3 regions of the Pseudarthrobacter leeuwenhoeki genome follow, and region 1 is predicted to be linked to each of the others. Evidence: riboswitches for the same ligand, from Rfam matches in the RefSeq annotation. Region 1 holds a riboswitch; each other region holds the start of a gene.

Evidence for each region. A riboswitch is a leader RNA that binds a small molecule or an ion and turns the genes downstream of it on or off. The one in region 1 is predicted to bind S-adenosylmethionine.
Region 2: linked by a shared signal. The riboswitch ahead of ACZYX4_RS03280 (aminotransferase class V-fold PLP-dependent enzyme) and the one ahead of metX (homoserine O-acetyltransferase MetX) in region 1 are both predicted to bind S-adenosylmethionine.
Region 3: linked by a shared signal. The riboswitch ahead of ACZYX4_RS13685 (DUF1737 domain-containing protein) and the one ahead of metX (homoserine O-acetyltransferase MetX) in region 1 are both predicted to bind S-adenosylmethionine.

What each region holds. Positions count from the first base shown of each region.
Region 1 is NZ_JBVAYY010000004.1:39,447-49,808, forward strand. It holds gene ACZYX4_RS04430 (bifunctional o-acetylhomoserine/o-acetylserine sulfhydrylase) at 65-1,381, shown strand; SAM riboswitch class IV at 1,514-1,629, shown strand; gene metX (homoserine O-acetyltransferase MetX) at 1,641-2,789, shown strand; gene ACZYX4_RS04440 (MFS transporter) at 3,099-4,481, shown strand; gene ACZYX4_RS04445 (LysR family transcriptional regulator) at 4,619-5,518, opposite strand; gene mmsB (3-hydroxyisobutyrate dehydrogenase) at 5,699-6,601, shown strand; gene ACZYX4_RS04455 (CoA-acylating methylmalonate-semialdehyde dehydrogenase) at 6,658-8,142, shown strand; gene ACZYX4_RS04460 (SHOCT domain-containing protein) at 8,315-8,875, opposite strand; gene ACZYX4_RS04465 (SGNH/GDSL hydrolase family protein) at 8,949-9,800, opposite strand; gene ACZYX4_RS04470 (alpha/beta hydrolase) at 9,895-10,362, shown strand, end outside.
Region 2 is NZ_JBVAYY010000003.1:38,839-49,200, reverse strand. It holds gene ACZYX4_RS03305 (sigma-70 family RNA polymerase sigma factor) at 1-813, opposite strand, end outside; gene ACZYX4_RS03300 (DoxX family protein) at 1,044-1,625, shown strand; gene aroA (3-phosphoshikimate 1-carboxyvinyltransferase) at 1,633-3,081, shown strand; gene rsgA (ribosome small subunit-dependent GTPase A) at 3,065-4,180, shown strand; gene hisN (histidinol-phosphatase) at 4,290-5,102, shown strand; SAM riboswitch class IV at 5,210-5,323, shown strand; gene ACZYX4_RS03280 (aminotransferase class V-fold PLP-dependent enzyme) at 5,358-6,824, shown strand; gene ACZYX4_RS03275 (class I SAM-dependent methyltransferase) at 6,919-7,677, shown strand; gene ACZYX4_RS03270 (Nramp family divalent metal transporter) at 7,913-9,124, shown strand; gene ACZYX4_RS03265 (metal-dependent transcriptional regulator) at 9,141-9,854, shown strand; gene ACZYX4_RS03260 (fluoride efflux transporter FluC) at 9,884-10,342, shown strand; gene ACZYX4_RS03255 (fluoride efflux transporter FluC) at 10,339-10,362, shown strand, end outside.
Region 3 is NZ_JBVAYY010000014.1:44,802-55,163, reverse strand. It holds gene ACZYX4_RS13705 (Pls/PosA family non-ribosomal peptide synthetase) at 1-3,901, shown strand, start outside; gene dapA (4-hydroxy-tetrahydrodipicolinate synthase) at 3,898-4,836, shown strand; gene ACZYX4_RS13695 (heparan-alpha-glucosaminide N-acetyltransferase domain-containing protein) at 4,871-6,157, shown strand; gene ACZYX4_RS13690 (hypothetical protein) at 6,319-7,134, shown strand; SAM riboswitch class IV at 7,225-7,339, shown strand; gene ACZYX4_RS13685 (DUF1737 domain-containing protein) at 7,353-7,661, shown strand; gene ACZYX4_RS13680 (rhodanese-like domain-containing protein) at 7,658-8,089, shown strand; gene ACZYX4_RS13675 (O-succinylhomoserine sulfhydrylase) at 8,090-9,298, shown strand; gene ACZYX4_RS13670 (glutamate--cysteine ligase 2) at 9,324-10,362, opposite strand, start outside.

The sequences.
Region 1 (10,362 bases):
CAGTGCAGTCCCGGGCCAACGAGTTCGCGGGATGCCTGGGCCCAGCCCCTTGAGGAGTGTCCCAATGTCCAGTGCCTGGTCCTTTGAAACCCGCCAGATCCACGCCGGCCAGGAGCCGGACAGCGTCACCGGCGCCCGCTCACTGCCGATCTACCAGACGACGTCGTTCGTCTTCCCCAGCGCCGAAAGCGCCGCCAACCGCTTCGCCCTTGCCGAACTGGCTCCCATCTACACCCGGATCGGCAACCCCACCCAGGACGCCGTGGAACAGCGGGTGGCCAGCCTGGAGGGCGGACTCGCGGCCCTGCTGCTGAGCTCCGGCATGGCTGCGGAGACCCTGGCGATCATGAACGTCGCCGAGGCCGGCGACCATGTGGTGGCCAGCCCCAGCCTTTACGGCGGCACGTACAACCTGCTGGCGCACACGCTGAAGAAGTTCGGCATCTCCGTCACCTTCGTCGAGGATCCGGACAACCTGGCCCAGTGGCGTGACGCCGTGCAGCCCAACACCAAGCTGTTCTTCGGCGAAGTGGTCTCCAACCCCCGCCAGGATGTGCTGGACATCGAGGGCATCTCGGAGGTGGCGCACGAGGCCGGTGTCCCGCTGATCGTGGACAACACGCTCTCCACCCCGTACCTGATCCGGCCGATCGAGTGGGGTGCGGACATTGTGGTGCATTCCGCCACCAAGTACCTTGGCGGCCACGGCACCGCGATCGCGGGCGTGATCGTGGATTCCGGCAACTTCGACTTCGGCAGGGACCCGGAGCGTTTCCCCGGCTTCAACACCCCGGACCCCACCTACAACGGCCTGGTCTACGCCCGGGACCTCGGTGCGGACGGTGCCCTCGGTGCCAATCTCTCCTTCATCCTCAAGGCGCGCGTCCAGTTGCTGCGCGACCTCGGCTCCGCGGTGTCCCCGTTCAACGCCTTCCTCATCTCCCAGGGCATCGAGACCCTGAGCCTGCGGATGGAGCGGCACGTCGCCAACGCCATCAAAGTGGCCGAATGGCTCGAGGCCAGGGACGACGTCGAATCGGTCGCCTACGCGGGGCTGCCGTCCAGCCCCTGGTACGAGCGCGGCCGCAAGTACGGCCCGAAGGGGACCGGTGCCGTCGTTTCCTTCAACCTTGCCGGGGGAGCCGAGGCGGGCAAACGCTTCGTCGACGCCCTCGAACTGCACTCGCACGTGGCCAACATCGGCGACGTGCGCTCCCTCGTCATCCACCCGGCGTCGACCACCCACAGCCAGCTCTCCCCGGAACAGCAGACCGCGGCCGGCGTGAATCCCGGCCTGGTCCGGCTCTCCGTGGGCCTGGAGCACATCGACGACATCCTGGCCGACCTCGACGCCGGATTCCGGGCGGCCAAAACCGCCTGAGCACCGCCCGGCGTCCCGGCCCCGGGGCGCCCGGGCCCCGGGGCCCGGGGTTAACTGCGGCAAGACCGGGGTGAGTCTTAAGTTCGTCACAATCTTCGCCACCGGGCCGCCGCATTTCGTACACTCAGTGGAGGTCATGAGTGCCAGTGACAGCCCCGGCTTGCTGGCCGGCAACCCTCCTTTTGCGGCGGGGTGCCCCGGGTGAAGACCTGGCCTGCCGGTCATCTGACGGCGGGCAAGCGCGAAGTTAGGTCCTCACATGAGCATTGCCGTCACCCGCCAGGGTGTGCCTGTAAGCACGACCGCCCACCCCCATGCCCCGGTCCCGGACGGAACGGTCCGGCACCTCCGGATCGGCGACCTCAAGCTCGAATCCGGGGCCCTGCTGCCGGACGCTACCCTCGGCTACGAGACGTGGGGGACCCTCAACCCGGACCGCTCCAATGCGGTGCTGATCGAGCATGCGCTGACGGGTGACACCCACGTCACGCAGGGCGCCAGCGAGGAGCCGGGCTGGTGGGAGCAGCTCGCGGGCCCCGGAGCCCCGGTGGACACGGACAAGTACTTCGTCGTCTCGATCAACATCCTCGGCGGCTGCTACGGCTCGACGGGGCCGTCGTCGGCGGCGCCCGACGGAAAACCCTGGGGCTCACGGTTCCCGCTCGTGACGCTGCGGGACACCACGGAGGCCGAGGCCAGGCTGGCGGATGCCCTGGGCATCCGGAGCTGGTACGCCGTGCTCGGCGGTTCCCTGGGCGGGGCGCGCGCCCTGGAATGGGCCGTCAGCTACCCGGAGCGGGTCCGGCGCTGCGGCGTGATTTCGGTCGGCGCCAGCAGCACCGCCGAGCAGATCGCCTTCGCCCAGGCGCAGACCCTCGCCATCCGGCAGGACCCCAACTTCAAGGGCGGGAACTACTACGGAGGTCCGGAGCCGGAAGCGGGCCTGGCCCTGGCCCGGCGGATCGCGCACATCACCTACCGCTCGGCCGCGGAGCTGGACGGACGCTTCGGCCGGAACGCCCAGGACGCCGAGGCCCCGCTGGAAGCCGGATCCCTCGCCGGGCGCGGCCGCTACCAGGTGGAGAGCTACCTCGACCACCAGGGCAACAAACTGGTCCGCCGCTTCGACGCGAACAGCTACATCGCCATCACCGAAGCGCTCATGAGCCATGACATCAGCCGGGGCCGCGGTGCCCTCGCCGAGGCCCTGGCTCCCGCCACGGCGGAGTTCCTGCTGGCGGCCGTGGACTCGGACCGGCTGTACTTCCCGGCCCAGTCGCATGCCCTCGCCGCTGCCCTGCCCGGCGAAGTTGCCGTGCACACCATCGAGGCACCGATCGGGCACGACGGTTTCCTGACCGAGATCGGCCAGCTGAACAGCCAGCTCCGGCGGTACTTCTTCAGCTAGACCTTCGGCTCGACTTCTGCCGGACCGGCAGCCACCCTGGACCACAGTGGATTGGAACGCACATCCGGACTGGGAGTTTGACCCAGCCTCCGCCGGATCCTGCGCCACATCCCGCGCGAATCTGTGGACGGAAGCACCGGAGAATCAGGCCAGCTGTGCATTTTTGCAGATGCGCTCTGCACTAATGGCCGTTGAGGCCACGGTCGCGAGCGTCCATACTCGTGGGGAATGATGCCCCGTGTCACAAATCACAGGCGTCCACAGCCCAGAGGTCCATAGGGTGTCGACGGAGACACCGAAGGAGTCGAAATGAGTACACAAAACGCCGCCGCCAGGCGCCCGGAAGAGGAAGACGTCAAGACGTCCGGACTCAAGAAGGTAGTAACGGCCTCCATGGCCGGCACCGTCGTCGAATGGTATGAGTTCTTCCTCTACGCCTCGGCCGCCACCCTCGTGTTCGGCAAGACGTTCTTCCCCAACTCCGGCACGGAACTGGACGGCATTATTGCCGCCTTCCTTACCTACGCCGTTGGTTTCGTCGCCCGTCCGATCGGCGGCATCGTCTTTGGCCACTTCGGCGACAAGTTCGGCCGCAAGCAGCTGCTCCAGCTCAGCATCGTCCTGGTCGGTGTCTCCACCTTCCTGATGGGCTGCCTCCCGACCTTCCAGCAGATCGGCTACTGGGCCCCGGCCCTCCTCGTCTTCCTGCGCTTCGCCCAGGGCTTCGCCGTCGGCGGTGAATGGGGCGGAGCCGTCCTCCTCGTCGCCGAGCACAGCCCGAGCAAGTCCCGCGGATTCTGGTCCGCATGGCCGCAGTCCGCCGTTCCGCTGGGCAACCTCCTCGCCACCGGCGTGCTGTTCACCCTGTCCGCCACACTCTCCCCCGCCGACTTCCTCAGCTGGGGCTGGCGCGTTGCCTTCTGGCTCTCCGCCGTCATCGTCCTGGTCGGCTACTACATCCGCACCAAGGTTACCGACGCACCGATCTTCCTCGAGGCACAAAAAGAAGTCACCGTCGAGAAGAAGGGCTACGGCGTCGGCGAAGTGTTCCGCCGCTACCCCCGCGGCGTCTTCACCGCGATGGGCCTGCGCTTCGCGGAGAACATCCTCTACTACCTCGTGGTCACGTTCTCCATCACCTACCTCAAGGTCATCGTCCAGACGGACACCTCCCGCATCCTGCTGCTGCTGCTTGTGGCGCACTTCATCCACTTCGCTGTGATCCCGATGGTCGGCCGCATGTCCGACCACTTCGGCCGCAAACCGGTCTACATGACCGGCGCCATCCTGGGCGGCACCTGGGGCTTCTTCGCCTTCCCGATGATGGACACCAAGAACGACCTCATCATCCTCGCGGCGATCACCATCGGCCTGCTGTTCCACTCGCTCATGTACGCCGGCCAGCCGGCCATCATGGCCGAGATGTTCCCGACCCGGATGCGCTACTCCGGCGTCTCGCTGGGCTACCAGGTCACCTCGATCGTGGCAGGTTCGATGGCCCCGATCATCGCCGTCGCCCTGCTGAGCCAGTTCAAGTCCTCCACCCCGGTCGCCATCTACCTGCTCGGCGCCTGCATGGTAACGATGGTGGCGGTGTTCTTCCTCAAGGAGACCCGCGGCATCTCACTGCACGACGTCGATGCCGCCGATGCCCAGGGCACCGCGGACCTCTTGGCCGCAGGCAAGAAGTAACCGGCAAGAAGTAACAGCCAAGAAGTAACCGCCAGGCAAGCAACCGCCACGAAGTTACGGCGAACAACACCAAACAGCCCGGTCCCCGCAGTGCGGGGCCGGGCTGTTTGGTGGTTCTGCCCGGACGGCCGGGACGGTCAGCCAGCCAGGACTTCCTGGCGGTCGGAGATCTCGGTCCGGACCGCTTCGAGGACGGCCTGCACGGGGGCCGAGCGCAGCGATTCCGCGCGTGCCACCGCCCAGATCGGAAGCTGCCGCTGGAAATCGTCCGGCAGGACGGGCAGGAAACTTGGGTCGCCGACCGCCAGGAAGTTGGGCAGCAGGCCGATCCCGGCGCCCCGCCGGACGGCCTGCAGCTGGGCAAAGATGCTGGTCGCCTGGAAGCTGGAGCGCGGCATGGGAAGCTGCGTGGAGCGGTGGCCCAGTTCGGCGACCTGCAGCGCCGACTCCACGTAGGAGACAAAGCCGTGCTGCCGGACGTCGTCGAGCGTCTCCGGCAGTCCGTGTTCGCGGGCGTACTGCGGACTGGCGTACAGCCGGAGGAAGTAGTTGGACAGGAAGATGGCCTGCGCGTTGCTGGCGTCCAGATTGCCCACCACCACTTCAAGATCCACCCCGGAGCGGTTCTGGCTGACCTTGCGGGTGGCGCTGAGCAATTCGACGTTGAGCTGAGGGTGGCCCTGCTGCAGCCGGACAAGCGCCGGTGCGACGAATTCGGCGCCGAAGCCGTCGGGGGTACTGATCCGGACCAGTCCGGAGAGTACGTCCTCGGACTGCGCGATCCGGTTCGTGAGCGCACCGAGGGTGCCCTCGATCGCCTCGGCGGCCGCCACGGCCTCCTGGCCAAGGTCCGTCAGCTCCCAGCCGTGCGGGCTCCGCTCCAGGGTGCGCCCGCCCAGCTGTTTGTCCAGGGCCAGGATCCGGCGGGAGATGGTGGTGTGCGTGGTGCCCAGGGTCTCCGCCACCGCATTGAACCTGCCCAGCCGTGCCACGGTCAGCAGGATCAGCAGGTCGTCCGGGCTCGGAAGCCGCCGCAAGTCCACTGGAACCCCCCTGGAGAAGCATGTGCATTCATGCACATGCCATCTGTAGTTTTTTGCCTTGATTGCACTGTAGCAGGGTGTGATGCTTGACACGGAACATCCGGCGATTGCCGGATCACGCGCACCACCCACAGCACTAAGAGCAGCACGACGAACAGCAAAGGAGCTTATGCCATGGCAGTAATCGCTTGGATCGGACTGGGGAACATGGGCGGGTCCATGTCGGTGAACCTCGTCAAGGCCGGCCACGATGTCCGCGGGTTCGACCTTAATGCCCAGGCCGTTGCCGCCGCCGTCGCCGGCGGCGTCAAGCCCGCCGGAAGCATCGCCGAAGCGGTCGACGGCGCCGACGTCGTCTTCTCGATGCTGCCCAAGGGCGAGCACGCCCGCGCCGTCTACCTCGGCGAGGACGGCGTCCTGGCCCACGCGGACACACGCACGCTGCTGGTGGATTCCTCCACGATCGACATAGCCTCGGCCCAGGCCCTGCACGACGCCGCTGCTGCCGCCGGCTTCCGGTTCGTCGATGCCCCGGTCTCCGGCGGGATGAGCGGCGCGAAGGCCGCCACCCTGACCTTTATGATCGGCGGCGAGGAAGGTGCCGTGGCCGAGGCCACGGACTACATCAAGCCGATGGCGGCGAACATCATTCCCACCGGCGGCGCCACCACCGGCCAGGCCGCGAAGATCTGCAACAACCTCATGCTCTTCATCAACCTGGCCTCGACCGCGGAAGGTGCCGTGCTGGCGGACCGGCTCGGACTGGACAAGCAGGTCTTCTGGGACATCGCCTCCGTGTCCTCCGGCGACAGTTGGGCCCTGCGCACCTGGTACCCGGTCGCCGGCGTGGTCCCCACGGCGGCCTCCAACAACGACTTCGCCCCGACCTTCACCACCGAGCTGGCGAACAAGGACATCGGACTTGCCATCAGCGCGGCGCGGGACACCGGCACCCCTCTGGAACTCGGCGAGCACGTCCAGCAGCTCTTCCAGCGCCTCATCGATTCCGGCAATGCCGGCATGGACTGCTCCGCGATCGTCAAGCTGGTCGACGGCACCCTGGACACCGGCAAGTAGCCACTGCCCTGCAGCCAGCTGCTGACCCAAAAACCCCCACGAAAGGGACCCACCCCATGGAACGCATTCCGCACTTCATCAACGGCGCCCTGGTTTCCGACGCCGAGCGCTACGGCCCCGTTTTCAACCCGGCCACCGGCGAACAGGAGAAGGAGGTCGCCCTGGCCTCCGCCGCCCGTGTCGAGGAGGCCATCGAGGCCGCCCGCGCCGCCCTGCCCGGCTGGCGCGCCACCAGCCTGGCCAAGCGCACCAATATCTTCTTCACGGTCCGTGAACTGCTGATGCAGCGCCGGCCCGAACTGGCAGCCCTGCTGACCAGCGAACATGGCAAGGTCCTCTCCGACGCCGAGGGCGAGATCACCCGCGGCCTGGAGAACATCGAGTTCGCCACCGGGTTGTCCCACGCGCTCAAGGGTGAGCGCTCCGAGCAGGTGGCCGGCGGCGTCGACGTCCACTCAGTGCGCCAGCCGGTCGGTGTGGTCGCCTGCATTACGCCGTTCAACTTCCCGGCCATGGTGCCGCTGTGGATGATCGGCAGCGCCCTGGCCTGCGGCAACACTGTGCTGCTCAAGCCCAGTGAGAAGGACCCGTCCTCGGCCATGTTCATCGCGCAGGTCTTCGCCGAGGCCGGACTGCCCGCCGGTGTCCTCAACGTCGTCCACGGCGACAAGGAGGCCGTTGACGTGCTGCTCGAACACGCGGACGTCAAGGCCATCAGCTTCGTCGGATCGACGCCGGTTGCCCAGTCCATCTACAAGCGCGCCGCCGACCACGGCAAGCGGGTTCAGGCGCTGGGCGGCGCCAAGAACCACATGGTGGTCCTGCCGGACGCGGACCTGAACATGGCCGCCGACGCTGCCGTGTCCGCCGCGTACGGCTCCGCCGGCGAGCGCTGCATGGCAGTCAGCGTCCTGGTCGCCGTCGGGAACATTGCCGATGAGCTCGTCGAGGCCATCACCACCCGGATGGGCACCCTGAAGATCGGCCCCGGGACCGACCCGGCGTCGCAGATGGGCCCGCTCATCACCGCCGCGCACCGGGACAGGGTCGCCTCCTATGTCGCCGGTGCGGCCCAGGAAGGCGCCACCGTTGTCGTGGACGGCCGGGAGCAGGAGTTCGATTCCAACGGCTTCTTCATCGGCGTCAGCCTGGTGGACCACGTCAAGCCCGGCATGAAGGTCTACGACGACGAGATCTTCGGCCCGGTCCTGTCCGTGGTCCGCGTCGAGAGCTACGCGGACGCCGTCAGGCTCGTCAACGACAACGAGTTCGGCAACGGTGTGGCGATTTTCACCCGCGACGGCGGTGCCGCGCGGCAGTTCGAGTTCGACGTCGAGGCCGGCATGGTGGGCGTCAACGTGCCGATCCCGGTTCCGGTGGGAACCTTCTCCTTCGGCGGCTGGAAGAACTCGCTCTTCGGCGACACCCACATGTACGGACCGGAGAGCATTCGCTTCTACACCCGCGGCAAGGTCGTCACCACCCGCTGGCCGGACCCGTCCACCTCGGTGATCGACCTCGGCTTCCCCCAGGTCGACTGACCCGGCAGACTAACCCGGCAGATTAACCCGGCAGACTGACCCGGCCACCCGGCCCGCCGGCCCGGCCCGGACCGCCTTAAACAAAGCAACGCGGGGTCACTTCGCGCCCATCCGGCACCGGATCTTGGGCGCAGAGTGACCCCGCGTTGCTTTGTGCTGTGTGTGGTGGGGGCTAGCCCTTCATGATCTCCGCGCGCTGGGCCATGTAGTCCTCCATGGTGAGCTCGCCCTCGCTGTACCGCTGGTCCAGTTCCGCGAGCTTGCGCGCCCGGAAGCCCTGCGGGGCCGACGGCGGCGGAGGCACCGCGGGGCCCGACGGCTGCTGGCTGCCGGGCTGCGGCGCCTTGGACTGCTGCTGGTCCTGCTGGAAGGGCCGGGGCTGGTTGCCGGGGTAGCCGGGGCTGTCCTCATAGGGGACGGGGGGCTGATAGCCCTGCTGGCCGGGATACTGTTGGCCGGGGTACTGCTGGTTGGCCGGCGGCGCGGGCTGCTGCGGGGCGCCGAGCTGGCCGAAGGCACCGTAGTAGTCCCGCTGGGTAAAACCGTCACGCGGCTGCTTGTTCTGCGGGCCCGGGTAGTGGCCGGGATTGTCTCCGGGGAATTGCCCGAACTGGTCCGGGCCGCCGGGCATGCCCTGGTTCTGGTTCCGGCCGCGCATCGACTTCTTGTAGTAGCGCATCGCCATCGGGATCAGGAATGACAAAATGATGATCCAAAAGAACAGATTGTTCACGGTACCGGGCCTCTCAGGAAGTGTTCTTCCAGCTTAACGCCCACACCCGGACCGTGGTGCCCGCGCAGGGCCTTCAGGAGCGCACGGGCTCTTCGGCGCCGGGCGGACCCTCGCCGGAGCCGAGCGGCATTCCGGGGCCGAAAACGGGCCCGGGGAGGGGTCGCTTGGCCGTGATGCCGTCGCCGGAGGAACGGTGGCGGAGCCGGCGGACCACCCAGGGAACGAAGTATTCGCGCGCCCAGACCAGATCGCCGGAGCGCGCCTGCTGCCAGCTGCGCTGCGGCAGGGGCTTGGGGGAGAGCGGTTCCAGGGTGTGCTCGACGTTGAGCGAATCCAGGACCATGGCCGCGATGGTGTGATGGCCCAGCGGTGAGAAATGCAAGCGGTCCGCGTCCCACGTTTGCGGATCGTTCAGCTGCCGCAGGGACCACATGTCCGCGATGATGGCGTCATGGCGGGCCGCGATGGTGCGGAGGTTCTCGTTGTAAATGGCCACTTTGCTGCGCACCCGGCCCAGCACGGACGAGCCGGTGTCCGGACCGTTGAAAAGGACCACCGTGGCGCCGGCCAGGCTAAGGATCTGCACCACCGAGTCCAGCTTCTCGGCCAGGGCATCCGGATCCCCGCCGGGCCGGATCAGGTCGTTCCCGCCGGCGGACAGCGTCACGAGGTCGGGCCGGAGGGACAGGCAGTGGGCCAGCTGCTGGTCCACGATCTGCTGCAGGAGCCGGCCCCGGACCGCGAGGTTGGCGTAGGCAAAGTCCTCGTGGCCGCGGCTCAGCTCCTCGGCCACCCGGTCCGCCCAGCCCCGGTGGCCCCCCGGGCTCGCCGGCTCGGGATCGCCGATGCCTTCGGTGAAGGAGTCTCCCATGGCCACATAGCGGGTCCAGGGGTGGATCACGGCATTCTCTGGAGAGTTCTCCATGGCGTCAGTTTCACTCACCTTCTTATCGTGCACTCTTCCTGCAAAGCTACGCCACCGCAGGTTGTTACCTTCGGGTAACTGTAAGAATGGAGCCATGACTCAAGCCGCTGCCTTCCCCGCCCCCGTTGTCCTATGGTCCAAGCCCGGTCAGGAGCGTGCCGGAAAGCCGCTCCTGGTCCTGCTGCACGGCTACGGGGCCAACGAAGAGGACCTCCTGAGCCTGGCGGACATGCTGCCGCAGGAATTTGTGGTGGCCTCGGTGCGGGCTCCGTTGGTCTCCGGCGCGGGGTTCACCTGGTTCCCGCTGACAGCGTCGATTGACTACTCCCTCGACGCGGTCAAGGATGCCGCCTCGTACGTGGAGGACTGGCTGGATTCGGTCCGGCCGAACCACCCGTCCGTGTCGCTGCTGGGCTTTTCGATGGGCATGGCACTGGCCACCACCTTGCTGCGGCGGCGGCCCGCGGACTATGCCGCCGTCGTCGGGCTGTCGGGTTTCGCCGTGGATGCCGGAAATGACCCCAGCTTCCACGACGCCGAACTGGACGGGACGGTGCCGATG
Region 2 (10,362 bases), on a different contig from region 1:
AGCCTTGAATCCCCGCTCGGCGGCGTAGTCGGCGAGCATGTCCCGCAACATCTTCCTGCCCCGGTGCAGGCGGGACATCACGGTCCCAATCGGGGTGTTCATGATCTCTGAAATTTCCTTGTACGCGAATCCCTCGACGTCGGCGAAATAGACCGCCAGCCGGAATTCCTCCGGGATGGCCTGCAGGGCGCGCTTCACGTCCGAGTCCGGCAGGTGGTCCAGCGCCTCCGCTTCCGCCGACCGGAGTCCGGAGGAGGTGTGGGACTCGGCACGGGCGAGCTGCCAGTCCTCGATGGTGTCCGAGTTCGACTGCAGCGGCTCGCGTTGGCGCTTGCGGTAGAGGTTGATGTACGTGTTCGTCAGGATGCGATACAGCCAGGCCTTCAGGTTGGTGCCCGGCTTGTACTGGTGGAACGCGGAAAACGCCTTCGTGTACGCCTCCTGGACCAGGTCCTCGGCATCAGCGGGATTCCTGGCCATCCGCATGGCCGCGGAATACAGCTGGTCCACGTACTGCATGGCGTCGCGCTCGAACCGTACCCGGCGTTCTTCCGTGGTCTCGGTCGCCACGTCCAGGGCCTGCCCGTCCACGATCGTCTCCCGGGCGGCAGCATCCTGCACGGCGTCAGGGGCAGGTTCAGGGAGTGCGACGGCGGGGCCGGCAGCAGGTGACTTCACGGGCGTGGCGCCGCTTGCGGCGCCCTCGTGCATGGCCGCAACGGCCGGATCCATGGTGCTCATTGCGTCCCAGTCTACTGTCACCTTGCGGCGGGCGCCCGGAACTGCCGAACGTGGTCGAACCTGCAGGGCCATGGTCCACAACTCCGCAGGATCCGCCGCCAGTTGCGCGTCCTTCACCATCATCAAATCTCTGCCTCCCTGCTCATCATCAGCTCGTTGTCAGCTCGTCGCCCAGCCGCAAACCGGCGGCCGGGACCTGTCATTCACAACCCCGCCCGACGGGCAAATATTCCGCAAAAGTGCAAGACTAGAACCGGTTATCCCGCATCGATTCCGCGGTTCGTCCATCCAGGAGGAAATTCATGTCGTTTGTCCGCTTTCTCGCCCGGCCCATGCTCGCCTCCAGTTTCGTCCTTGCAGGCATGGACAAGCTTAAGAACGCGGATGACACGGCCACGCAGCTGTCACCCCTGCTGCGCCGCGCGGCCGAATCCCTGCCCTTCCAGACCAACGAAAAGGTCCTGGCCCGCGTTATCGGCGGCACCCAGGTCGGAGCGGGCGTGCTCTTTGCGCTCGGCAAGTCGGCACGCCTCGCAGCCACCCTCCTGGCCGTCATCTCCGCGCTCAACGGCTACGTTGAATGGCGCAGCGCCGACATCACCTCCAAAGAGGGCCGCGACGCCCGCCGCAAGCAGCTGCTCAAGAACGTCTCACTGACCGGCGGGGTGCTGCTGGCCGCCGTCGACACAAACGGCCGGCCCAGCCTCGCCTGGCGCGCCGAGCACCTCGCTTCGGACGTGAAGAAGTCCACCGGCCACCTCGCCGCGGACGTCAAGAAGACCACCGGCCACCTCACCGCGGACGTCAAGAAGACCACCGGCAGGCAGCTGAAGAAAGCCGACAAAGCCGTACGCAAAGCTGTAGACCACACCGTCGGAGCCTAAAACAGCAATGACAGGCACCACCCCCACCGCAGCTGCCCGCTCCCTGACGGCCGCAGGCGCGCCGCACTGGCGGGCGCCGTTCGCCGGACAGCCGCTCGACGCAACGGTCACCGTTCCGGGATCCAAGTCCCTGACGAACCGGTACCTGGTGCTGGCCGCCCTCGCCGACGGACCCTCGCGGTTGCGTGCCCCGCTGCATTCCCGTGACTCCGTGCTCATGATCGAGGCGCTGCGGCAGCTCGGGGCCACCATCACGGAAGTTCCGGGGGACGGCGATTTCGGTCCCGACCTGGCCATCACGCCCATCAGCCCGGACGCCGCCGGGGCCCGGACCGGCATCGACTGCGGACTGGCCGGGACGGTCATGCGGTTCGTTCCGCCCGTGGCGGCCCTGCGCCGGGGAGTGACACTGTTCGACGGCGACCCGCACGCGCGCAATCGCCCCATGGGGCCGATCATCGAGGCGCTCACCGGGCTGGGCGTCGCCGTCACCGCACCCGACGGCGGCCCCGCCTCCGCGCTGCCGTTCGCCGTCGACGGCACCGGCGAAGTGCGGGGCGGCCACCTCGTCATCGACGCCAGCGCTTCCTCGCAGTTCGTGTCCGCGCTGCTCCTGACCGGAGCCCGCTTCACGGAGGGACTGCACCTCGAGCACCGGAGCAGGGACCTCGCCGGGAAGCCCGTCCCCAGTCTGGACCACATCAACATGACCGTCGCCGTGCTCCGCGGAGCCGGGGTGTCCGTGGACGATTCCCGACCGAACCACTGGATCGTCTCCCCCGGGCCGATCCGCGCCTTTGACCTCAGGATCGAACAGGACCTCTCCAATGCGGGCCCCTTCCTTGCGGCGGCCCTGGCCACCCGCGGGACCATCCGCATCCCCAACTGGCCGGCCCGGACGACGCAGGTCGGCGATCTGTGGCGCAGCATCCTCACCACGATGGGGGCATCGGTGACGCTCACAGACGGCACCCTGACCGTCACCGGCGGCCCGGAAATCAAGGGCGCGGACTTCGACAAGACCAGCGAACTCGCCCCCACGGTGGCCGCGCTCTGCGCCCTGGCCAGCGGCCCCTCGCAGCTGAGCGGCATCGCCCACCTCCGCGGTCACGAAACAGACCGGCTGGCCGCTCTCGTCGCCGAGATCAACCGACTGGGCGGCGACGCCGAGGAAACCTCCGACGGCCTCATCATCCGGCCCGCACCGCTGCACGGCGGTGTTGTCCACAGCTACGCCGACCACCGCATGGCCACGGCCGGCGCCGTTCTGGGCCTGGCCGTTCCCGGCATCGAGGTCGAGGACATTGCGACCACCGCCAAGACCATGCCCGGCTTCCCGCAGCTGTGGGAGTCCATGCTCGCCCAGGGCACCGCCGGCAGCGCAGCCCCCGCAGAGGTCTCCGCCGCAGGCCCGGCCCCGGCAGAGAAGGACACCGCCCGTGGCACGCAGCACTGACTCCTGGGACGAATCCGACGTCCGGATCCGCCCCAACAAGAAGGGCACGCGCCCCCGCACCAAGGACCGGCCCGCCTACGACGACGCCGTCACGGGGCGGATCATCACCGTTGACCGCGGACGCTACACCGCCGTCGTCGCCGAGGGCACCCCGGAAGAACGCAAGATCATCGCCGCCCGGGCCCGGGAACTGCGCCGCAACCCCGTCGTCGCCGGCGACTTCGTCTCCCTCGTCGGGGACGTCAGCGGCGAACCGGACACCCTGGCACGGCTGGTCAAGATCCAGGACCGCAGGACGCTGCTGCGGCGCAGCGCCGACGACACCGACCCGATCGAGCGCGCCGTCGTCGCCAATGCCGACACGCTGGTGATCGTGGTGGCGGCCGCCAATCCGGAGCCCCGGACCGGGTTCATCGACCGCGCCCTCGTGGCCGCGTACGACGCCGGAATCGAACCGTTGCTGCTCGTCACCAAGGCCGACGTCAAGGATCCCGCGGAACTCCTCTCCAACTACCAGCACCTTGCCTTCCCGGTGATCATCTCCAGGACGGCGGACTCCGCCGCGTCCGGCATCGATGCCCGCTCGGATGACGGGCTCTCGGCCCGTCTGGACAAGGACGCAGTCTCCCAGCTGCGCGCCCACCTCGACGGGAAGGTCACCGTCATGCTGGGCCACTCCGGCGTCGGCAAGTCCACCATGGTCAACGCCCTGACCGGCGCCGAGCGCGCCACCGGCGGCGTCAACGCCGTGACCGGGCGCGGCCGCCACACCTCCTCCTCCGCGCTGGCCCTCAAGGTCAATGATGCGCCGCCGGGAAGCTGGATCATCGACACCCCCGGCATCCGATCCTTCGGCCTGGCCCATGTGGACCCCGACCGGATCCTGCGGTCCTTCCCCGATCTTGAGCCCGGCACCGACGGCTGCGAGCGGGGCTGCAAGCACGATTCCAGCGCCGTGAACTGCGGCGTGGACGCCTGGGTGGCCGCCGGCCATGCGGGTGAGTCCGGCCCCGCCCGGCTCACCTCACTCCGCCGCCTGCTGGGGACCGACCCGCGGATGGAAGCCCAGGACGTCAAGGAACTGGGCACCGTCTCCTAGTCCGGGAGGGGGGCTGTCCGGCCCTCAGCCGGCCCGCGCCGGGCCCGCTCCTGCGGCGCAGCCACGTGGCCTCCCGCCCCGCAGCCCGCTTTGGCGGTAGTTTGGAACCATGAGTCAACCCGCTTCGAGCTACAACGATGACCTGCGCCTTGCCCATGTACTGGCAGATTCCGTAGATTCCCAGACCATGAGCCGCTTCAAGGCACTCGACCTTCGGATTGAGACGAAGCCGGACCTGACGCCGGTGACCGACGCCGACAAATCGGTCGAGGAGGCCATCCGCGGCCAGCTGTCCCGCTCCCGTCCGCGCGACGCCGTCCTCGGCGAGGAGTTCGGCAGTTCCGGCCATGGCTCCCGCCGCTGGATCATCGACCCGATCGACGGGACCAAGAATTTCGTCCGCGGCGTCCCGGTCTGGGCCACGCTGATTGCCCTCGTCGACGAGGGTGAGCCGGTTGTCGGCGTCGTGAGCGCGCCGGCGCTGGGCAAGCGCTGGTGGGCCGCCAAGGGCGCCGGGGCATACATGGGCCGTTCGCTGGCGGCCGCCACCCGGCTGAAAGTCTCCAACGTCTCCAAGCTCTCGGACGCCTCCCTGTCGTATTCCAGCCTGGGCGGCTGGAAGCAGCGCGGCAACCTCGACGAGTTCCTGGACCTCACCGAGAAGGTCTGGCGCACCCGCGCGTACGGCGATTTCTGGTCCTACTGCCTCGTGGCCGAAGGTGCTGTCGACATCGCCTGCGAGCCCGAACTGAACCTCTACGACATGGCCGCGCTGGTCCCGATCATCACCGAGGCCGGGGGACGCTTCACCTCCCTCGAAGGCGAAGACGGCCCGTTCGGCGGCAACGCCCTGGCCACCAACTCCATCCTGCATTCGGAGGTCCTCAAGCGCCTCAACCCGGACCTGGACGACCTGCTCTAGGCACCTCCGGGGCGTTCCGCAGTCCCCGGACCGTGTCCCGTAACAAAGCACTTCACATTCCTGCCCCGCCTTTTGGGCGGCAGCAGGCATGACCTACGCTCGAAGCAGGTCACGAGTGCCAGCGCGAAACCCCGGTTTGCTGGCCGGCAACCCTCCATTCGCGGCGGGGTGCCCCGGGTGACGACCTGGCCGGTCCGGAACGGACCCGGCAAGCGCGGATCCCCGGCGTGTGGGGTCCTATTCGAGCGAGGTCCCATGACGACTGCCACCATTCCCGCCAGCCCTGAAATCCGGACCGGCTCCAGCCAGGCCCGTCCCGACCCGCGGTTCACCGTGGCCCGCCGGCCGCTGGCCGCAGTGACCGGCGCCGAGATCCAGGCACCACTGATCCAGGGCGGACACGTCCGCTACGCCAACCTGGACTACGGCGCCTCGGCCCCTGCCCTGTCCGTGGTCTCGGCCTACCTCAATGAGATCCTGCCGTTCTACGCCAGCGTCCACCGCGGCGCCGGCTACGCCTCGCAGATCAGCACCTCGGTCTATGAGAACGCCCGCACCATCGTCCGGGAGTTCGTGGGCGGCCGGCCAGACGATGCGGTGATCTTCACCCGGAACACCACCGATTCGCTGAACCTGCTGGCCGGCTGCCTGCCCGCCGCCGGCGGCGGGCACACCGGCGAGGTGCTGTACCTCGACATCGAGCACCATGCCAACCTGCTGCCGTGGCAGCGCGTCCCGCACCGCAGCGTCATCGCCGCCGCCACGCTCGCGGCCACCCTGGAACTGCTCCGCGCGGAGCTCGCGCCCGGCGGCGTCAGCCTGCTCGCCGTGACCGGCGCCTCCAACGTCACCGGTGAGATCCTGCCGATCCGGGCCCTGGCTGCCCTGGCCCACGACTACGGCGCCAGGATCGTCGTCGACGCCGCCCAGCTGGCGCCGCACCGGCGGATCGACATCGCCGCGGACGACGTCGACTACCTCGCCTTCTCCGGGCACAAGCTCTACGCACCGTTCGGCGCCGGGGTCCTGATCGGCCGTCCCGACTGGCTCGACGCCGGTACCCCGCACCTGGCCGGCGGCGGAGCCGTGCAGGACGCCCGGATTGACAGTGTCAGCTGGACCACCGGCCCCGCCCGGCATGAAGGCGGTTCCCCCAACGTCCTCGGCGCCGCCACCCTGGCCCGGGCCACCCAGGTGATCGCCGGCCTGGACGTGGACCAGTGGCACGCGCACGAGAACGCGATCCGCTCCTTCCTCATCGAGGGCCTCGCCCGGATCGACGGCGTGACGGTGCACCAGATCTTCTCGGACAGTGCGTCCTTCGACTCTCCGGCAGGCACCGGGCCCGGCACCACCGCGGGTACCGGCACGATCGGCGTCGTCAATTTCTCGGTGGAAGGCTACGACGCGGGCCTCGTGGCGGCCTACCTGTCAGCCGAACACGGCATCGGGCTGCGGGACGGCCGCTTCTGCGCGCACCCCCTGCTGCGGCGGCTCGGGCTTCCCTCGGGCTCGCTGCGTGCCAGTTTCGGCGTGGGTTCCCGGCTGGAGGACGCCCAGCGGCTGCTCGCCGCCCTCCAGGAGCTGCGCCGGGCCGGCCTCGGCTGGGACTACGTCGTTGATGCCGGGCGCTGGGTGCCGTCCAACGACACCCGCAGCTACCCGCACTGGGCCCCCAACACGCCCGGCACCGCCGGCGCGGCCCCCTGCAGCCAGGACTGAGAGCACCACGGGGGTCCCGGCGGGGAATCCCCGGCGCTGCCGGGTGCGGTAAATTCGAAAGGTACCCATCCGGACCTGCCCAAGGAGATCGCACGTGGCACGCGGTGGACCCAAACTGCATGAGGAACGCCGCCAGGAGCTGGGCCAGAGTTTCCAGGACGGCGGGGAACACTACGAGCGCGTCCGCCCCGGGTACCCCGCCGATTCGGCGCACTGGCTGATCCCGCCGGGCGCGAAGGACGCCGCGGACCTCGGCGCCGGCACCGGGAAGTTCACGGCACTGCTTCTCGCGCGCGGTCTGCACACGGTGGCGGTGGACCCTTCCGCCGACATGCTGGACCAGTTGCGCCGGACGCTCCCGGCCGTCACCGCCGTCGAGGGTACCGCCGAGCACACCGGCCTGCCCGCCGGGGCGTTCGACGTCGTGACCGTCGCCCAGGCCTGGCACTGGTGCGATCCGCTCCTGGCAAGCACGGAGACCGCCCGGATCCTCCGCCCCCACGGCGTGCTGGGGCTGATCTGGAACCAGCTGGACACGTCCGTTCCGTGGGTCCACCGGCTCTCGCGCATCATGCATGCCGGCGATGTCCACAAGCCGGATTTCACACCGCCGCTTGGGCCGGAATTCACGGGGCTTCAGAGCCACCTCACCCGCTGGGAGGATCCTGTGCGCACCGCTGACATTCTGGAGCTGACGAAGTCCCGCAGCTACTACCTGGCGGCCAGCGGGACGATCCGGGCCAAGGTCCTGGGCAACCTCGGCTGGTACCTGCACGAGCACCTCGGCCACCACCCCGAAGACGTCATCCCGCTCCCCTATCTGACACAGAGCTGGCGGGCCGTCCTGGCCTGACTCCGGCGGGGCGGCACTTCATGACTGTCGGCATTGCCCCGGGCAGGCACCCTGCCCTATAGTAATTTCGGTCTGCCTAATAATTATTTGTAGGCGTTTGCAAACTCCGGTGCCGGCGCCAACTGCCGCGTCGCCGTCGACGCACCTACCCAGGGAGCCCGCCGTGCTGGAAGTAACAGGACACGACTCTACGGCGCCGGAAGCACCCGCCCGGGGAAAACCGGGCGGCCGTGCCATGATTGGCCTGCTGGGCCCGGCGTTCGTCGCCGCGATCGCCTACGTGGACCCCGGCAACGTTGCGGCGAATCTCACGGCCGGCGCCCGGTACGGCTACCTTCTTGTCTGGGTCCTGGTGGCCGCCAACCTCATGGCTGTACTGGTGCAGTTCCAGTCCGCCAAGCTCGGCATCGTCACCGGGAAAAGCCTTCCCGAGATCCTCGGCGAGCGGCTCAAGCCGTTCTGGCGCCGTGCGTTCTGGGTCCAGGCCGAGTTCGTGGCCGCCGCCACCGACCTTGCCGAGGTGGTGGGTGGTGCGATCGCGCTCTACCTGCTCTTTGGGCTGCCCCTGCCCCTCGGCGCCCTGATCGTCGGCGGCGTCTCCATGGCCCTGCTCGCCGTGCAGGCCCGGAACAACCAGCGGCCCTTCGAGTTCATCATCATGTTCCTGCTCGGCATCATCACGATCGGATTCCTGGCCGGCCTCTTCATCAGTCCGCCCGACCCTGCGGGCGTCGCCGCAGGACTGATTCCGGGGTTCCAGGGTCCGGACACCGTGCTGCTGGCCGCCAGCATGCTCGGCGCCACGGTGATGCCGCACGCCATCTACGTCCACTCGGCCCTGTCCAGGGACAGGCACCGTCCGGACCCAAATCTTTACATCTCCCCGAAGGCCCTCGCCCGCCTCGTCAAGGCAACCCGCTGGGACGTCGTGGCGGCCCTTGCGGTCGCCGGCATCGTGAACATCGGCATGCTGCTGCTGGCCGCATCGACCCTGGGCGGCGCCGGGGGAACGGACACCATCGAAGGCGCCCATGCCGCGATCACCGCCAATCTGGGCCCGGTCATCGGCGTCATCTTCGCCATCGGACTGCTCGCCTCCGGCCTGGCCTCAACGTCCGTGGGCTGCTATGCCGGCGGATCCATCATGCAGGGGCTGCTCAAGATCCGGATCCCGCTGATGATCCGCCGTGCGGTCACCCTGATCCCGGCCGTGGTGCTGTTGAGCATCGGCTTCGATCCCACCTGGGGCCTTGTCCTCAGCCAGGTCGTCCTGAGCTTCGGCATCCCCTTCGTGCTGGTCCCGCTGGTTCTCCTGACCAGCAACAAGGCCCTGATGGGCCGCTTCGCCGACGGGATGGCACTGCGGGTTGCGGCGGTCATCAGCGTGATCCTGGTCGTGGCGCTCAACCTCGTCCTGCTGTGGCTGACGTTCTCCGGCACCGCCTGACGGTAGGCTGGAAACCGTGAAAACCAGCCTGCCCTCCTCCTCGATCGAGGACTACGTCAAGGTCATCTACTCCTTTACGGAGTGGCAGGACAAACCCATCACCTCCACGCAGCTGGCCCAACGGCTCGGCGTGGCCAACTCCTCGGTCTCAGAAATGGTCCGTAAGCTCAAGGACCAGGGCCTCGTGGACCACCAGCCCTACAGTGCCGTCACGCTGACGGCCGACGGCGTCCGGCTGGCGTTGTCCATGGTCCGGCGGCACCGGCTCATTGAAACGTTCCTGGTCCGGGAGCTCGGCTACCGCTGGGACGAGGTCCATGACGAGGCCGAGCTCCTGGAACACGCCGTCTCCGAGACGTTCATCGGACGGATGGCAGCCAAGCTCGGGGACCCGGTGCGGGACCCGCATGGCGATCCGATCCCGGCCGCGGACGGTTCCGTAGTGGTGCCCCCGGCCCACCGGATGAGCGAACTCGACGACGGGCACACGGGCCGGATCACGCGGATCAGCGACGAGAACCCCGAGTTGCTGCGGTACCTTTCCGCGGAGGAGATCGACCTGGACGCAGAGGTCGAGGTCCTGGGCCGTAAGCCGTTCGGTGGCGCCCTGGTTGTGCGCATTGGATCCGGTGCCGCCCGGCACGAGTTCGACCTCGCCGAGGAAGTCGCCTCCGCCCTCTGGGTCCACAGCGAGTCCGGCCATCCCGGTTGCAGCCTCAAGCGGCCCTGAATGCGGGTGGCACTGACCGGGGCGGCGGCATGAGGCGTGCAGCGAAGTTTCCTGCCGCGGCGGTTGCCGCGGCGCGGCCTGGACTGCCGGGCTGGCGTGCGTGGGCGGCCGTCGCCATCGGCGGCCTGATCGGAACGGAACTGCGCTACGGTGCCGGGCTGGTGTTCCCCGAGGCCGCCGGCGCGATCCCCTGGACCACCCTGGTGATCAACGTCGTCGGCAGCTTTGTCCTGGCGGCCCTCACCACGGTCTGGATCGCGCGGCCGAAGACCGCCTTCTGGCTGCGGGCCGGGCTTGGCCCCGGACTGCTGGGTTCCTTCACCACCTTTTCGGCCGTGGTGTTCGCCATCGACCAGCAGTTCCGTGGCGGCTTCCATGCCAGCTGGCTGGCTTACCTGGGCCTCTCGCTCGTCCTGGGCCTCGGTGCCGCGGCCGCCGGCTGGAAAACCGGTAAGTCCCTGGCCGATCTGAGCGGCGGAGCCGCATGATCGCCGCTGTGCTGGTGGGA
Region 3 (10,362 bases), on a different contig from region 1:
GGACATCATCCAGGAAACAATCGCGAGGTACCCTGCTGCTCCGGCGTTGGATGACGGCATGGAGTTGCTGACCTACGAGGCCCTTGGCGCGCGGATTGCGGACGTAGCACGTCGGTTGTGGAGCGCGAATATCGGCGCAGGAGACCGTGTTGGCGTTCGTGTTCCGTCGGGATCCGTGGATCTCTACATTGCAATCCTCGGGGTCCTCGCCGCGGGGGCTGCCTATGTTCCTGTTGACGCCGACGAACCGGAAGACCGGGCCGAAACGGTTTGGTCTGAGGCAGGTGTGTGCGCTGTGATCGGCCAAGACCTTGACCTCACCCTTATAGGCGGGGTGCGCACTCTGGGGCATAGCCCGGAAGCACACTGTGAAGACGATGCCTGGATCATCTTCACCTCCGGTTCCACCGGCAAGCCGAAAGGTGTGGCCATCACGCACCGCTCGGCAGCCGCTTTGGTTGATGCGGAAACGGAACTTTACTGTGTGAGCAGCCCACTCGGGCCTGGCGACCGGGTCCTGGCCGGATTGTCTGTCGCGTTCGACGCCTCCTGCGAGGAAATGTGGCTGGCGTGGCGGAGCGGGGCATGCCTGGTTCCTGCGCCCCGGGACGTGGTCCGCTCCGGCGCCGATCTTGGTCCATGGCTGGCACATCGGGCTATCACAGTCGTGTCGACGGTCCCCACCCTCGCCGCCTTATGGCCGAGCGAGGCACTGGCTAAGGTCCGGCTGCTCATCTTTGGCGGCGAGGCATGCCCTGCCGATCTCGTCGCCAGGCTCGCCGGCCCGTCACGCGAAGTCTGGAACACCTACGGCCCCACCGAGGCAACGGTTATTGCCTGCGGGGCATTGGTGGACGGCAAGCAGCCCGTGAGGATTGGGCTTCCGTTGTGCGGGTACGCCCTCGCCGTCGTCGACGCGGCCGGAATGCCGGTGGCGTGGGGGGAGGAAGGCGAGCTTGTCATCGGCGGTGTAGGGCTCGGCCGGTACCTGGACGCGGCCAAGGACGCCGAAAAGTATGCCCCGATGCCTTCTCTCGGGTGGCCCCGGGCCTACCGCAGCGGCGACGTTGTGCTCGCGGATCCGGCCGGACTGGTGTTCGTCGGCAGGGCGGATGAGCAGGTCAAGCTGGCCGGCCGCCGGGTCGAGCTGGGTGAAATTGACGAAGCTCTCGCTGAACTGCCCGGGGTGGCTGCGGCAGCCGGAGCCATCCAGATGAGCCCCAGCGGCAATAAGGTGCTCGCGGGATATTTGGTGCCGGCAAAGGGCTCGATCCTCGACCTTGGACTATGCCGGGAACTCCTTGCAGAAAAGCTTCCGGCACAACTTGTTCCCGCGCTGGGCATTGTCGAGGAACTTCCCCTGAAGACCTCGGGCAAGGTGGACAGGAAAGCCCTTCCCTGGCCGCTCGTGACTTACGCCGGCACTCATGTCAAGGAGCTTACGGGCGAATTGGCCTGGCTGGCTCAGCAGTGGACGGACCTGCTCGGTCCGCTGCCGTTGGCCGAGAACAGCAATTTTTTCGTCGAAGGGGGAGCGAGTCTGGCGGCCGCCCAGTTGGTCTCATCGCTGCGGGTCCGCTACCCGAACGTTTCCATTGCCGACATCTACGATCACCCAACCCTCGGCGGGCTGACAACCCATCTGACGGAAAGCACCAGCTCCGAGACGGAACAGCGGAACATTGCACCCACTCCCGCATCTATCGGCTGGATCCAGTCAGCGGTGATCCTTGCTCTCTACTCCATCACGGGTCTGCGCTACATCACCGGCATCCTGATTGTCTGTATCGTTGTTTTCCAAGTTTCGGACAGCCCCTGGGTGCCGAATCCGCCGCTCCTGCCGGTATTGCTGGCGTGGGTTGTGCTCTACAGCTTTCCGTTCCGTTTTCTTTTCGCTGTAGCCTCCGCGCGTCTCCTGCTCATCGGGATCAGACCCGGGATTTACCCCCGGGGAGGCGCAACCCACTTGAGATTGTGGGCTGTCGAACGCGTAGTCAACTACTGCAAACTGGAACCGCTGATGGGCACTCCCATGGCTTCCTGGTATGCCCGCGCGCTGGGATGCGAGGTTGGCAAAGACGTCCATCTTGATGCCATGCCTCCCGTCACCGGTCTCGCAACTTTCGGGGCTGGCGCATCGATTGAACACGAAGCGGACCTGGCCGGGCACTGGCTTGACGGTGACGTCCTGCATGTAGGCCGTGTCCGAGTGGACGAGGATGCACGCGTTGGAATGCGCTCCACGCTGATGAACGACGCCCACGTGGGAGCCGGCGCTGAGGTTGCCCCGGGTACCTCCGTCACCGGCAAGGTGCCTGCCGGGCAGCTCTGGGCCGGATCACAAATGGAGTATGTGGGGGCGGCCGGCATGGATTGGCCTTCCACCGCCGGTCACCACCGCCCCTCACGGGGGATCTCGCTTCTTTATCCGGTCTCGCTCGCCGGCATGACCCTGCTACCCCTGGTGTCTGTTATCCCGGGCGGCCTGCTGGCACTGACGGCCGTTCAGGGCATCACATCCCTTGACGACGCCCTGTGGACCTTGGCGGGGTGGAGCCCTGCGTTCCTGGTAATTACCGTGGTTGTCTATCTGACGTTGACTGCGGCGCTGGTGCGCGCCTTAAGCGTTCTCATGAAACCAGGCTTCCATTCGGTGCATGGTTCGGCCTCCTGGGCGGCCTGGTTGACCGAAGCGTTGCTGACGAAATCACTCATTGCCGCCTACCCCATCTATGCCAGTCTGTTCACCCCCGTGTGGATGCGGATGATTGGCGCCCGGGTGGGCAAACATGTGGAAGTCTCGACCGTGGAAACCCTGCCGCACCTGACGCACTTCGCCGACCGGTCCTTCCTCGCGGACCACTCCATGGTGGCCTCACGACGTATCCGCAAAGGCTGGATCCACCTCGGTGCCGCAAGCGTGGGAGAAAAATCCTTTGTGGGCAACTCCGCGATAGTGGGGCCAGACCACCATGTTCCCGACAACTCGCTGCTGGCCGTTCTGTCCTCTGCACCGAAAGACATGCCGGCGGACTCTTCATGGTTCGGGCGTCCAGCCGTGGAACTTCCCCGGCCGGTGGACCAGGGTGATTCCTCCCGGACCTACAACCCCGCCACGCATCTGTTAGTTGCCCGCGGAGCAGTCGAAGTGTGCAGGATTCTTCCTGCTGTCCTCACGGCCTGGCTCGCCTTAATAACGGTCTGGGTCCTCAGTCAGATCTACGATCAAAACGGACTGGCCGTTACCGCACTGTGGTCCGGGCCGGTGCTGTTGGGCAGCGGCATCGTGGCTTGTCTTGTCGCTCTGGCTGCGAAATGGGCCCTGGTGGGGCGCTTTGAAGTTACCGAGTACCCGCTTTGGACCTCCTTCGTCTGGCGGAACGAACTCGCCGATGTATTCTCCGAATCGCTGGCGGTACCCGGTCTTGTCCGGATGAGCCTCGGCACACCCATGCTGAACTGGTGGATGCGTTTGATGGGCACCAAAGTTGGCCGCGGTGTGTGGTGTGAGACCTGGTGGCTGCCGGAGTTCGACCTGATCTCCCTGGGAAATGGCGTCAGCGTCAACCGCGGAACAGTGCTGCAGACACACCTGTTCCACGATCGCATCATGCGGATGGACCGGATACAGCTCGGCGCGGATTCCACCCTGGGCCCGAACAGCATTGTGTTGCCGGGCAGCACCATCATGGACGGCTCCACTGTTGGTGCGGCGTCGCTGGTGATGCGTTCGGAGGTCGTTCCGGCAGGCACCCACTGGGCCGGGAACCCCATCCGTCACTGGTCGCCAAACGAAGCCCCTCTCCGCCAGCGCCACCGGGCGCAAGGTATCAATGATTTTTCAGAGGAAACGCCAGACCACGGTCCGTCAGGCAAGAACCAGGGAGTGTTGAAAAAATGACCTACATCGATCACAGGGCGAACAATTCGGCTGCCGCGCTCGGTGCATTTGGATCCGTTATTACCGCAATGGTCACACCGTTCGACAATCTCGGAGCGCTCGACAATGCCGGGGCCTCAACACTGGCGAAGTGGTTGGCGCAGCCCGGATGGAATGACGGCATCGTGGTCAACGGCACCACCGGAGAATCGGTGGCCACTTCGGACGGCGAAAAGGTGTCGATGGTCCAGTGCGTGACGCAGGCGGTCCAGGACACGGGCACGAAAGTTATCGCCGGCGTCGGTGCAGGCGACACCCGCCACAGCGTTGCCATGGCAATCGCCGCCGCATCGCAGGGAGCGGATGGCCTGCTGGTGGTCGCGCCGTATTATTCGCGCCCCTCACAGCGGGGAATCCTCGAACACTTCATGGCCATTGCTGACAGCACCCCACTTCCGGTGATGCTTTACGACATCCCGAAGCGGACGGGGGTCGCGATCGAGCCAGATACTTTCGTTGCGGCTGCCGAGCATCCCCGTATCCTTGCGGTCAAGGACGCCAAAGGCGACTTGGAGTCGTCCGCCTGGGTGATGGAGCGAACGAACCTTGCCTACTACTCGGGGGACGACGCGCTGAACCTGCCGTTGCTTTCCATCGGCGCCGCGGGATTCGTTTCCGTGGTGGGCCACGTCGTGGGCAACCGATTGCGCGACCTCCTTGAGTGCTACACGCAGGGACGAGTCGCAGAGGCACTTGAAATTCACCGTGAGCTGCTGCCGGTCTACCGAGGGATGTTTCGTGCCCCCGCCGCCGCTTCTGTCAAAGCAGCACTGGCCTGCCAGGGCCTTCCTGGCGGTCCGGTGCGGCTGCCGATGGTCGGTCTCACTGATGAAGAGACCCAAGTCCTGATGCTGGATATGGCATCCGCGAGGGTTCCATCCTCACAACCCGTATGACCCGCCTAGGAATCACCTTGAGCAAGGAACTGTCATGACATCGACCAAAAAGCAGCGCCTCATCGGCGTCGACGTCGCCCGGGGAATCGCCCTGATCGGCATGATGGCTATCCACATCCTGGATGGGTTTGACGAGAACTTCCAGCCGACGTTGGCCTGGACCATTTTGTCAGGCACATCGGCTGGTCTGTTCGCCCTGCTTGCCGGGATTTCGTTGACCTTCACCGCAGGCAGGATGACGCCGCTCACGGGTAGGGCGCTCACGGCGGCGAAGGCGTCCCTGGCAGTACGGGCCATCATCATCCTCTCCATCGGCCTGCTCCTCGCCTCCCTCAACCCGCCGGCCGCCATCATCCTGGCCTACTACGGGACACTGTTCCTGATGGCGGTTCCGTTGTTGGGGCAGGGCCCCCGCGTACTCGCGGCCGCCGCCCTTGGCTTTGCCGTACTCGGGCCCATTTTCATGCAGGCGGTACGCGACCAATTGCCAAACCTTGACGGAGTCGATCCAACATTCGCCTCCCTCGTGACAATGCCCCCGGCGACCGTTTCGGACCTGTTGGTAGGCGGCTCCTACCCCGCCATCCCCTGGATGGCCTATGTCTGCGCAGGCCTTGCGCTTGGCAGGCTTGACCTGGGTTCCCATGCGGTGCAGGTCAGAGTGGCTCTCGGCGGGCTCGGACTCGCAGTAGGCTCATGGCTGGTCTCCGCACTCCTGATGGGGCCCCTCGGGGGCAGCGCCCGCCTGCTGGAATCCACCCCATGGCTGGGCGCCGAAGGAATTCGCGACGTGCAGACCTGGGGGCCTCTTCCCACGCTCCCGACGACGTCGTGGTGGTGGCTGGCGATCCTGTCACCGTATTCATCCACGCCAATGGAACTTCTCAACACCATCGGCATCGCCGCGGTGGTCCTGGGCGCCATGCTGATCCTCGCCAACAAAGCACCAGCGGCGCTCATGCCGCTGGCTGCAATGGGCGGAATGACGCTGACCCTGTACTCAGCGCACCTCGTAGTCCTTGCCACGGGCTTCCTCCAGAACCGGACCGTGGTAGCCCTGGCCATCCATACGGTCGTGGCGGCGCTCTTCGCCATCATCTGGAGGAACGTAACGGCAGGCAAGCAGGGCCCTCTGGAACGCCTGGTGTCCAGCGGCGCCAACCGGGCGCGCAAGCGGGTGCTCGAGAATAACGCCCCTGCAGACGCGGCGGCGAACTCCGCTGCAGTCCCTGGCCCCGGGGCTGAGACTGATCCCCAGGACAGCGCACGGGACGGAGTACCCACGTCTGCCGGCGCTGGCGTTCAGCGCGGTCCGCGATAGCTAATATGAGTCTTCTGGTGACAGCACTTATTGCCATTGCAGCGGTGCTGGGTCTTTCGGCGGCTCCGGCCCCAGCCGCGCCTCCTGGCCGGCTGGTGACCAACCCGTGCGAGCGATTGAACGCGGGCGAAGTGCAGTTCCCAACCAACGGAGTGGGCCGGGTGACGTTCGCCACTGCGAAATCGTATGGCGACATAAAAGTCCTCATTACGGGGTGCGTCAGCACTCGTGCAGGGTATATCCAGGAGTGGCAAAGCACGGGTTTCGCGGGCAGATCCGGTTTCGCCCCGCCGGGCAAAATGTGGCAGGACACGCTCTTCTCGCCGTCGGGGTCCTTCTCCTTCACCGAGGCGCTTGGCAGGAAAAATCCTGGAACGGCACTCAAGTACCACACTATTAACCGCAACTCGCGGTGGGGCGGGGAACCCGGTCCGACGTACAACCAGTACTTTGAAGGTCGGGATGGCGGTGCCGACGAAGACCTTTGGTTCTACCTTCGGGAGGGCGACTACGAGCAGGCGGCAGTCATCAACTGGAACCGTGAACCTGATATGCCCACGGTGCAGGGCGCTTCCTTCGCCATCTTCCTGCACGCCGGAAATTCCCCCACCTTTGGATGCATTTCCACCGACCTCCCCACGGTGACCCGGCTCCTTAAGAGTGCAACGCCAGGCGACCGGATCGTTATGGGAGTGGAGCCCGCGGTGTTCGCTCAGGGCACGAAACCCACGAAGGCCCCGCCATCTGACGGTTCAGGGAAGTCGTCAAGCGCCCAGCCCGCCATCCCGCCATCTGACGGTTCAGGGAAGTCGTCAAGCGCCCAGCCCGCCATCCCGCCAGCTGACGGTTCAGGGAAGACGTCAAGCCCCGAGCCCGCTATCACGCAGCCGCCAGCAAGAATTCTGGCCGCTGCGGTAGGCGCTTTCGCGGTCCTGACCGGCGCCTACGTCATCACCAGAAGGCGGAAACGCCATTGAGCAAGCTGGGTGTGGGGAGCTGGCTCACGGTTACCTAGGATGACGCCGGTGGCGGTGCTGGCCGGCGTCGCAGGTGTTAGGTTTTTGGTGAGTAATGAGAACCGGCGCCAAGCCCTGACTGGCCGGTCGGCAACCCTCCTTTCCGCGGCGGGGTGCTTCAGGTGAATACTCGGCATATCGACCATTCGAGCTGCAAGCGTGAAAGAAGGAGATCCGTCATGCCTGACGCGTCCGCCCCCGCTGTCCCCGGGACAGCACCCGCCCCGTCCCCCGCAGTCCCCGGTGCCGCCGGGGAGAAACTGGCGTACCGCCTGTTCACCGGCCCCGATGACCGCGCCTTCTGCGAGCGCGTCTCGGCCGCCCTCGCCGAGGGCTACGTGCTGCACGGCAACCCGTCCGCCACGTTCAACGGCAGCAGCGTCATCGTGGCGCAGGCCGTCGTGCTGCCGGCGGCGATCGCCAGCGCCGATGCCGCCGTCGCCACTGCCGTGGATGATCTCGAGTTCGACGGCGAGGGCCACGCGTGAGCTACGCCGGGGACCTCAGCCCGCTTCAGGCCTGGGCCAAGCTTGAGGATGGCGCCATCCTGGTGGACGTCCGCACCGAGGGTGAATGGGCCCACATCGGCATCCCGGACACCGCTGCCGCGGGCACCAGGCGGAACGACCCGCTTTTCATCCAGTGGAACCTGGCCGGCGGCATCCCCAATGCGCGGTTCATAGAACAGCTGAAGCTGCAACTGGAACAACAGGCCCCCGCGGCCGGAGGCACAGAACTGGTATTCCTCTGCCGTTCGGGCGCGCGGTCCATCGCCGCGGCGATCGCCGCGACGGAGGCGGGATTCACCTCCTACAACGTCCTCGAGGGCTTCGAAGGCGAACCGGACCGCGACGGCGAACGCACCGTCAACGGCTGGAAGAACCGCGGCCTGCCCAGCAAGCTTGGAAAGCACTAGGTGGCCTTCAACCCTGACGCCGCCGGCTGGAGCGCCGACACGCAGGCCGTCCGCGGCGGACTCGACCGCACCGGCTTCCAGGAAACGTCCGAACCGGTCTTCCTGAACTCCGGTTTCGTCTACGAGTCCGCGGCCGCCGCGGAGCGCGCCTTCACCGGCGAAGACGAGCGCTTCGTTTACTCCCGCTTCGGCAACCCCTCGGTGGCCACCTTCCAGGAACGGCTTCGGCTGCTCGAGGGCACCCAGGCCTGCTTTGCCACCGCCTCGGGCATGTCCGCAGTCTTCACTGCCCTCGGCGCCCTGCTGGCCGCCGGCGACCGGGTAGTCGCGGCCCGTTCGCTGTTTGGATCCTGCTTCGTGATCCTCAACGAAATCCTTCCCCGCTGGGGCGTCGAGACGGTCTTTGTGGACGGCCCGGACCTGGAGCAGTGGCGGTCCGCGCTGTCCGAACCGACGACGGCGGTCTTCTTCGAATCGCCGTCGAACCCGATGCAGGAAATCGTGGACATCGCCGCCGTCAGCGAGCTGGCGCACGCCGCCGGGGCGACGGTCGTCGTCGACAACGTCTTTGCCACCCCCCTGCTGCAGCGCTGCGGGGAGTTCGGCGCGGATGTGATCGTGTATTCGGGGACCAAACACATCGACGGCCAGGGCCGGGTGCTCGGCGGCGCGATCCTGGGCACCAAGGAGTTCATCGAGGGCCCGGTCAAGCAGCTCATGCGCCACACCGGCCCGGCACTCTCCGCGTTCAACGCCTGGGTGCTCACCAAGGGTCTGGAAACCATGGCCCTGCGTGTGAACCACTCCTCCACCTCCGCGCTGCGGCTGGCCGAATGGCTTGAGGGGCAGCCCGCGGTCAGATGCGTCAAGTATCCGCTGCTGCCGTCCCACCCGCAGTTCGAACTGGCCGCCCGGCAGATGAAGGCCGGGGGCACCGTGCTGACCTTCGAGCTCTCCCCGTCCCCCGGGCGTTCGGCGAAAGAGGCCGCCTTCGCGCTGCTGGATGCGCTGCGGATCATCGACATCTCCAACAACCTGGGCGATTCGAAGTCGCTCATCACCCACCCCGCTACCACCACGCACCGCGCCATGGGGCCCGAGGGCCGAGCGGCGATCGGGCTCAGTGACGGCGTGGTGCGCCTCTCTGTGGGCCTCGAGGACGTCGAGGACTTGACCCGGGACCTCGGCCAGGCGCTCAAGCAGGTCTAGCGCTGTTCCGGTCCGTGGTGAAGGGTCAGCCGCGGCGGACCCGGCCCAGGGACGAGCTTTGGTCGGCCGGGTCCCCGGTAACGGTTCCCTCCACGGACACGGTGACGGCCCGTTCGACGACGGCGGCCAGCCCGCCTGCGTGGAACGGCTCCCGCTGCAGTTGCGAACCGGTGCCCTCCGCCAGGATCCGGCCGACGCCCGCTCGCACCAGGTCCAGCTCGCCCTGCTCCTGGAGCACCGGGGCCACGAAGTCCACCAGTGCGTGGACCACGTCCGCGGCCGGCGCCGGGGTGAAGGTTCCGAAGTCCAGCAGCTGGCCCCGGAGTCCGCAGTTGCTGGCTTGCCAGGCGGCCATCCGCAGCAGCAGCGTCGGCACCGGGGCGGGATCGACGCCGTCGTTCCATTCCCGGGACGCCGACTCGACGAGCGCGCGCACCAGCACGGCCATCAGGGCTGCGTCCTCGGCCCGCAGGCAGACATCGGCGACCCGGATCTCCACGGTGGGATGATGCCGGCACAGCCGCGCATCGAAGTAGACCATCCCCTCGTCCATCAGGACGCCGCTTTCCACCAGCCGGGTCACCAGCCGCCGGTAGACCGGCAGGCTGCCGAAGATCATGGTGGGACCCGACCCCGGCCAGCGGTTCCACGCCTGGGTGCGGTAGCTTTCGAACCCTGTTTCCGCACCGTTCCAGTAAGGGGAGTTAGCGCTGAGGGCGATCAGAACGGCGAGCTTGTCGCGGATCCGGTCCATCACGGCCACGCCTTCCTCCGGAGACTCCACAAAGGTATGGACATGCAGGCCGCAGGTCAGCTGGTTCCGGACCGTGAGCCCGAAGCGCTGCTCCATGGTCTGATAGCGGGGATTCGGCGTCAGGTGGGTGGCGGAGCCCTGCGGCGAGGTGGCGAGGGCGGCGACGCGGCCGCCATGGACCCGCGCAGCCTGGTCCGCGATGGCCCGGCCCTGCTTGAGTTGCCGGAGCAGTTCGGTGTAGTCCAGGCAGGGACGCGTCCGGGTTTCGATCTGTTCAAGTTTGAGTTCGTAGCTGAAATCGGTGTCAGCG